DNA from 2 places in the Pseudescherichia sp. genome. Region 1 is predicted to be linked to the other one. Evidence: predicted binding sites of a transcription regulator. Region 1 holds the regulator's gene; the other holds the start of a gene.
The links. The regulator PurR, encoded in region 1, represses purine synthesis genes. The targets are predictions, from matches to a motif close to CANGCAAACGTTTGCNTG.
Positions count from the first base shown of each region.

Region 2: the regulator PurR is predicted to act here: its motif matches at 2,178-2,195, upstream of glyA (serine hydroxymethyltransferase).

Region 1 is NZ_DAMBWA010000005.1:264,597-268,810, forward strand. Features, by position in the region: gene punC (purine nucleoside transporter PunC) at 1-652, opposite strand, end outside; gene punR (DNA-binding transcriptional activator PunR) at 789-1,700, shown strand; gene purR (HTH-type transcriptional repressor PurR) at 1,734-2,759, opposite strand; gene RTX96_RS09845 (YnhF family membrane protein) at 3,057-3,146, shown strand; gene RTX96_RS09850 (MFS transporter) at 3,330-4,214, shown strand, end outside.
Region 2 is NZ_DAMBWA010000011.1:39,579-43,792, forward strand. Features, by position in the region: gene glrR (two-component system response regulator GlrR) at 1-324, shown strand, start outside; gene glnB (nitrogen regulatory protein P-II) at 404-742, shown strand; gene hmpA (NO-inducible flavohemoprotein) at 796-1,986, opposite strand; gene glyA (serine hydroxymethyltransferase) at 2,300-3,553, shown strand; gene RTX96_RS15080 (SIS domain-containing protein) at 3,705-4,214, opposite strand, start outside.

The sequences.
Region 1 (4,214 bases):
TGGCTGAGCAGGCGGCGTAGATGGTGACGTTTCCGCAGTAAAAGCGAGAGCGTAACAGCAGCCCGAAGGTAACGGGTGTCGTTTGCGGATGATACTTTTTTACCGGTTTTTTAAGGCGAAGTGCGGGCAGCATCAGCAGCAGCGTGATAACAAACAGCACCATAAAGATGTTCTGCCAGTGGGAGTGGGCGAGGATCCAGCTTCCCAGCAGCGGCGCGAGGGCGGGGGAGAGCCCAACCAGCGGCATAATAGTGGCAAAAATACGGTTAACCCGCTGAGCCGGATAGTAGTCCGTTACCAGCGTCTGCCAGGTGACCGCGGCGGCACATACCCCCACGGCCTGAACAAAACGCAGTATCAGCAGCATGGTGCCGTCGCGCACCCATAGCATGCCGATGCAGCCAAAAGCAAACAGTCCCAGCCCGCAGAGGAGGACCAGCCTGCGGCCAAAGCGATCGGAGAGCGGGCCCCATATCAGCTGGGCAAGGGCAAAGCCGGCCAGAAACAGGCTAAGGCTGGCACTTACTGCCGATGCAGGGGTATTAAGATCCTGCTGAATAGCCGTAAACGCCGGCAGGTACATATCCGTTGCCAGAAAGCCCAGCACGCTCAATCCCGCTAGCCAGACTAAAAATCCTTTACCAGGTAACATCATCTTTCCTTCTTATTCTCTTTCACGATAGAGGTTAAACAGTGCAGATCACAAAGCGGCAAAGTGTAGGCAGTGCATTACCGGTTGTGAAACGGTAATATTTGCGCAGTGCATTCAAATTTTTTGCAGGCAGAATATGTGGTCAGATTACTCCCTTGACGTCGTAGATACCGTGGCTCGTACCGGAAGCTTTAGCGCCGCTGCTCAGGAGCTGCACCGGGTTCCCTCCGCCATCAGCTACACGGTACGACAGCTTGAAGCGTGGCTGGCCGTGCCGCTGTTTGAACGACGGCACCGGGACGTGGTGTTAACCCCGGCAGGAAGCTGGTTTTTGCAGGAGGGGCGTTCTGTCATCAAAAAAATGCAGGTCACCCGACAGCAGTGCCAGCAGATAGCTAACGGCTGGCGTGGCCAGCTTGCTATCGCCGTGGATAATATCGTCCGGCCCGAGCGCACCCGGCAGATGATTGTCGACTTCTATCGTCATTTTTCAGACGTTGAGCTGCTGGTGCAAAAAGAGGTGTTTAACGGCGTCTGGGATGCGCTGGCCGATGGGCGCGTGGAGCTGGCTATCGGTGCGACCCAGGCCATACCGGTGGGTGGGCGCTTTGCTTTTCGCGATATGGGCATGCTCAACTGGCGCTGCGTCGTGGCCGCTCATCACCCGCTGGCGGGTATGGATGGCCCGCTGAGCGACGATCTCCTGCGCGGCTGGCCGTCACTGGTATGGGAGGATACCTCCCGGCTACTGCCCAAACGCATCACATGGCTGCTGGACAACCAGCGGCGAATGGTGGTGCCGGACTGGACCTCCTCCGCCGAGTGCCTGAGCGCCGGGCTATGCATCGGCATGGTGCCAGGCCATTTTGCCAGGCCGTGGCTCGATCGCGGTGAGTGGGTGGAGCTGCAGCTGGAGGAGCCGTTTCCGGATGCGGCCTGCTGCCTGACCTGGCAGCAAAATGATAACTCGCCCGCGCTGGGCTGGCTGCTGGACTATTTAGGGGATAGCGAAACGCTTAATCGGGAGTGGCTGCGGGAGCCAGTGTAAACGGCTCCCGAGGCGTTGATCGGCGGCGGATGCTTAACGACGATAGTCGCGGAAGGGGCCGTCGGCCACCGAGCGGCGCTCGATCAGCCGGGGATGAACCTCAATCGACTGCGACTCTTCACGCTTGTTGACGATGCGGTCCATCAGCATATTGAATGCGGTTTCACCCAGCGAATCTTTAGGCTGGTGGATGGTCGTCAGTGCAGGGGTGAAGAAGCGAGCGTTACGCACGTTATCATACCCAATCAGCGATACATCCTGCGGCACGCGCAGGCCCATCTCGTCGACGGCGCAGAGCGCGCCCATCGCCATCACATCGCCGCCGCAGAACACGGCAGTAGGGCGATGCGGCTGGGAGAGGATCTGCTGCATCGCGCGGTAGCCGGACTCAGGTTCAAAGTCGCCCTGCACAATCCAGTTTTCCGGTACGTTAATCAGCGCCTCTTCCATCGCTTTCATAAAGCCGGCCAGGCGGCCTGCGCCGGTATTACGCTCGAGCGGGCCGGGGATCACACCGATTTCGCGGTGGCCGCGTTCGACCAGGTAGCGGCCAGCCATATAGCCACCCTCAAAGGCATTATCGATGACCGAGTCGGTGAAGTCGGCTTTTGCCTCACCCCAGTCCATCACCACCATAGGGATATGGCGATACTCCTCCAGCATGCTAAGCAGCGGGGCAGGGTATTCAGAGCACATTACCAGCAGGCCATCGACGCGCTTCTGCGCCATCATCGACAGATAGGCACGCTGCTTCTCGAGGTTGTTCCAGGCGTTACCCAAAATCAGGGTGTAGCCTTTCTGGAAACAGTTCTTCTCTACTGCCTCGATAATCTCAGCAAAATAGGGCGCTTCGCTGCTGGTCGCCAGCAGGCCAATCGATTTGGTATGGTTAACCTTCAGGCTGCGAGCCACGGCGCTGGGTGAATAGTGCAGCTCTTTAATGGCTGCCCACACTGCGTTACGCGTCTCTTCTGCAACAAAACGCGTTTTGTTAATTACATGTGATACGGTTGTGGTGGAAACGTTTGCTCGTTTCGCTACGTCTTTTATAGTTGCCATTCAATGTCACTCCAAACCACGACGTAAGCTCCTGAAAATAGTGTAGGTAAACGTTTGCCTCTACTCAGCCTGCACGCAACTTTTGGGGATGCGATTCGCCGGGAAAACGACACGGAACGTCAGGAGGGGTCTATGGCCGGTACGCGAATAAATTTAGCGTGGAATTTTGTCTTATCTTGATGAAAAGGGGAAGCGTTAAAACGCATATCACCCCAAATCAAAGAAGATTTTTGCCCATAAATGTGTAAAAATGCGCAAGCTCACTTTTTGTGGGGTAATTAGAATGGAGAGAAATTGATGAGTGCAGATCTGAAGTTTTCCCTGATGACGACCGTTGTTGTGCTGGGCCTGATTGTTGCTGGTGCGCTGACCGCTGCGTTAAATTGATTTAGCATGAGGGAGAGCCCTCTCCCTCTGTTTCGGCATCCCCTCTGGCGCCGCGTTAATTGTTATCAAAATGGCAATAAACTTTTGTTAGTTTGATAACTTCTGTTTTTTTGTGATAAATGTCATGCTTTTGACTTCTGTGACAGTGTCGCCTGATCGACACGGCAATTCTGGAGTCAAAATATGAAAATTAACTTTCCCCTGCTGGCCCTGGCGATTGGGGCATTTGGCATCGGGACCACCGAGTTCTCCCCGATGGGCCTGCTGCCAACTATCGCCCGCGGAGTAGATGTCTCTATTCCGGCAGCGGGAATGCTCATCAGCGCCTACGCCATTGGCGTCATGGTGGGTGCGCCGCTGATGACGCTGCTGCTCTCCCATCGTGCTCGCCGTAGCGCGCTGATCTTCCTGATGGCAATCTTTACCCTGGGCAACGTGCTGTCCGCACTCTCTCCCGACTACACCACCCTGATGCTTTCGCGCATCATCACCAGCCTTAACCACGGTGCCTTCTTTGGCCTGGGGTCGGTCGTGGCAGCCAGCGTCGTGCCGAAAGAGAAGCAGGCCAGCGCGGTGGCCACCATGTTTATGGGGCTGACCATCGCGAATATCGGCGGCGTACCGGCGGCAACGTGGCTGGGTGAAACCATCGGCTGGCGCATGTCGTTTCTCGCCACCGCGGGCCTTGGCGTGATCTCGATGCTGAGCCTCTTCTTCTCCCTGCCAAAAGGCAGCGCCGGAGAGCGTCCGGAGGTGCGTAAAGAGCTGGCCGTGCTGGTGCGTCCGCAGGTGCTGTCAGCTTTACTGACCACCGTGCTGGGCGCAGGGGCAATGTTTACGCTCTATACCTACATCGCCCCGGTATTGCATGAGATTACCCATGCTACGCCGCTGTTTGTTACCGCGATGCTGGTCCTGATTGGGGTGGGCTTCTCCATCGGCAACTACCTGGGCGGCAAGCTGGCGGATCGCTCTGTAACCGGCACCCTAAAAGGCTTTTTCCTGCTGCTGATCGTTATCATGCTGGCAATCCCGCTGCTGGCGCGTAACGAGCTGGGTGCGGCGGTG
Region 2 (4,214 bases), on a different contig from region 1:
ACCGACGCCATGAAGCGGTTGATGACCGCCTCGTGGCCGGGTAACGTGCGCCAGCTGGTGAACGTCATTGAGCAGTGCGTGGCGCTTACCTCCTCGCCGGTGATCAGCGATGCGCTGGTGGAGCAGGCGCTGGAGGGTGAGAACACCGCGCTACCGACCTTTGCCGACGCCCGGAACCAGTTTGAGCTTAACTATCTGCGCAAGCTGCTGCAGATCACCAAGGGCAACGTGACGCACGCGGCGCGCATGGCCGGGCGTAACCGCACCGAGTTTTATAAGCTGCTTTCACGTCACGAGCTGGACGCCAACGACTTTAAAGAGTAGGCCGCACACGCACGTGAAATATGGTAGTGTGAGCAATCGATTACGAGCTGCTGACAGGCAAAAGAATTAGGGGATCACCGTGAAAAAGATTGATGCGATTATTAAACCTTTCAAGCTGGATGATGTGCGTGAAGCGCTGGCGGAAGTCGGCATTACCGGAATGACCGTCACCGAGGTGAAAGGCTTTGGTCGCCAGAAGGGCCACACCGAGCTGTATCGTGGCGCGGAGTACATGGTAGATTTTCTGCCGAAGGTAAAAATTGAGATCGTAGTGACCGACGATATCGTCGATACCTGCGTGGATACCATTATCCGCACAGCGCAGACCGGGAAAATCGGCGACGGTAAGATTTTCGTTTTCGACGTGGCGCGCGTAGTGCGTATCCGTACCGGCGAAGAGGACGACGCGGCTATCTAATCGCCCGCAGGCTTACCCCAGCCCCCATTTTACGGGCCGGGGTAAGCGAGATCTTAGAGAACCTTGTGCGGACCGAAGCACTCGTAGTGGATGCGATCGGCATCAACGCCCAGGGCAATCAACTGCTTCGCCGCGAACTGCATAAAGGCGACCGGGCCGCAGAGATAGCACTGCATCGTCGGGTCGCTAAACGCCCCCTCCAACTTGCTTAAATCCATCAGCCCTTCGCTATTAAAGCGTGCTGCGTTGCGATCTGCCTCAGTGGGAATACGATACCAGGTGTGCGCCTGGAAGTGCGGCAGCGTGCTGCCCAGGGCGGCAACTTCATCTTCAAAGGCGTGTACCTCGCCGCTCTCAGCGGCATGGAACCAATTCACCTGGCCTGGATGCTGCGCGCTGGCAAGGGTGTCCAGCATCGCCAGCATCGGGGTCTGACCCACGCCAGCGGAGATCAGCGTCACCGGAGCGTGCGGAGGCACGTCGAGGAAGAAGTCACCTGCCGGAGAAGCCAGCTGGACCACATCGCCCACGCGCGCTTCGTCGTGCAGCCAGTTGGAAACCTGGCCGCCAGGCTCACGCTTCACGGCGATGCGATACCCTTTACCATCGGCCTTGCGGGTCAGGGAGTACTGGCGGATCTCCTGGTGGGGGAAACCCTCCGGTTTCAGCCAGACGGCGAGATACTGGCCCGGACGGTACTCGGCTACTGGCTGACCGTCGACCGGCTCAAATTCAATGCTGGTGATCAGCGCGCTGCGCGGCGTTTTGGCCACTATGCGGAAGGCGCGGGTGCCCTCCCAGCCGCCGGGCTGCGTAGCATGGGCTTCATACAGCTCGGCTTCACGGTTGATGAACACGCCCGCCAGCACGCCGTAGGCTTTGCCCCACGCCTCCAGCACCTCCTGACCTGGGCTATAAAGCTCATCAAGGGTGGCCAGCAGATGTTCACCGACGATGTTGTACTGGTCAGGTTTGATCTGGAAACTGGTGTGCTTCTGGGCAATCTTCTCCACCGCAGGCAGCAGCGCCGGGAGGTTCTCAAGATTGCTGGCATAGGCGGCAATGGCGTTAAACAGCGCTTCACGCTGGTCACCGTTGCGCTGGTTGCTCATGTTGAAAATCTCTTTCAGCTCCGGGTTGTGCTTAAACATGCGGTCATAGAAATGCGCCGTCAGCTTCGGGCCGGTCTCAACAAGTAGAGGGATAGTGGATTTTACGGTTGCGATAGTTTGAGCGTCGAGCATTGCCTTTTCCTTAATGATTTTTTCTATAAGTTGTATTTTAAATGCATCTTATAAAAGTTCCCCTGTATTGTAAATGGTTAATAGCGTATTTCCGCTGTGTTGTAATGTCATGAAAAATTTGCACGATAAACCTGAAAAGAAATCGTGATTCTTGAGGTGGGTGCATATCCGACAAACCCTTACGCCACGCGGAGCCAATCGTTTGCGTAAAAACCCATGTCAAGACCTGTTATCAGAAAATGGATCGGTTATACTGGTCGCCGTTGCCCCGAGGGCCATTGAAAATTACCGTTAGCTGAGTCAGGAGATGCGGATGTTAAAGCGTGAAATGAACATTGCCGATTATGATGCCGAACTGTGGCAGGCGATGGAGCAAGAGAAAGTACGTCAGGAAGAGCACATTGAGCTGATCGCCTCCGAAAACTACACCAGCCCGCGCGTTATGCAGGCCCAGGGTTCTCAGCTGACTAACAAATATGCCGAAGGCTATCCGGGCAAACGCTACTACGGCGGCTGCGAATACGTTGACGTGGTTGAGCAGCTGGCTATCGACCGTGCAAAAGCGCTGTTTGGCGCTGATTACGCGAACGTGCAGCCGCACTCTGGCTCCCAGGCTAACTTCGCGGTCTACACTGCACTGCTGCAGCCGGGTGATACCGTGCTGGGGATGAACCTGGCGCAGGGCGGCCACCTGACTCACGGCTCCCCGGTTAACTTCTCCGGCAAACTGTACAACATCATCCCTTACGGTATTGATGAGTCCGGTAAAATTGATTACGAAGACATGGCGAAGCAGGCTAAAGAGCACAAGCCGAAGATGATCATCGGTGGTTTCTCTGCTTATTCCGGTATCGTTGACTGGGCAAAAATGCGTGAAATCGCCGACAGCATCGGCGCTTACCTGTTCGTTGATATGGCGCACGTTGCGGGTCTGATTGCCGCTGACGTGTATCCGAACCCGGTTCCGCACGCGCACGTTGTGACCACCACTACCCACAAAACCCTGGCGGGCCCGCGTGGCGGCCTGATCCTTGCTAAAGGCGGTGATGAAGAGCTGTACAAAAAGCTGAACTCCGCTGTCTTCCCAAGCGCGCAGGGCGGCCCGCTGATGCACGTTATCGCGGCAAAAGCGGTTGCGCTGAAAGAAGCGATGGAGCCAGAGTTCAAGGTTTACCAGCAGCAGGTTGCCAAAAACGCTAAAGCGATGGTAGAGGTGTTCCTGAACCGTGGCTACAAAGTGGTGTCTGGCGGTACCGAGAACCACCTGTTCCTGCTGGATCTGGTTGATAAGAACCTGACCGGTAAAGAAGCTGACGCTGCCCTGGGCCGCGCCAACATCACCGTCAACAAAAACAGCGTGCCAAACGATCCGAAGAGCCCGTTTGTGACCTCCGGTATCCGTATCGGTTCTCCGGCTGTGACTCGCCGCGGCTTTAAAGAAGCGGAAGTGAAAGAGCTGGCTGGCTGGATGTGTGACATTCTGGACAACATCAACGACGAAGCGGTCATTGAAAGCACCAAACAGAAAGTGCTGGATGTCTGCGCCCGCTTCCCGGTTTATGCATAATCCTTTATGGATATGAAAAAAGGCCGCTGATGCGGCCTTTTTTTCATCAGGTCATGCACTAGCCTGTAGGCCCGGCAAGCATCGCGCCGCCGGGCGGCGCTTCGCTTGCCCAGCCTACAAAACCCTGCAACAGTACTGGTCTGTAGATATATTACCGCTGGCCGCGCAGCGTAACGCCCACGTCGCCGCCGGGATGCACCGCCAGCAGGCTCTCTTTCGAATAGCCGCTCTCACTCATCAGGCAGGCGCAGGCAGCATCGAAAATCGCCAGCGCCAGCACGATGGAGGTGGTTGCCAGCATATTCAGCGGATCGATCTCGCGCTGCACGCCGGTGGAGATCACCAGCCGGGAGGCGCGAGCAATTGCTGAATCGGCGTTCTCGGTCACGCTGACCAGCGGCACGCTGCGGGCCGCAAGTCCAGGCAGCAGTCGCGTTAGCTCGTCGGAGTTACCGCCGCGGGAGAGCATGATCATCAGGTCGTCGGCGCGTAAAAAGCCCAGATCGCCATGCGCCGCATCGGTGGCGTTCAGGTAGATCGCCGGGCGCTCCACGCAGGCCAGCATATGGGCAATTTTACGCGCCGCAATGCCGGAGGTGCCTACGCCGGTGACCACAATCTTGCCTTTGCAGCCGCGCAGCTCGGCCAGCAGCGCCTCCCA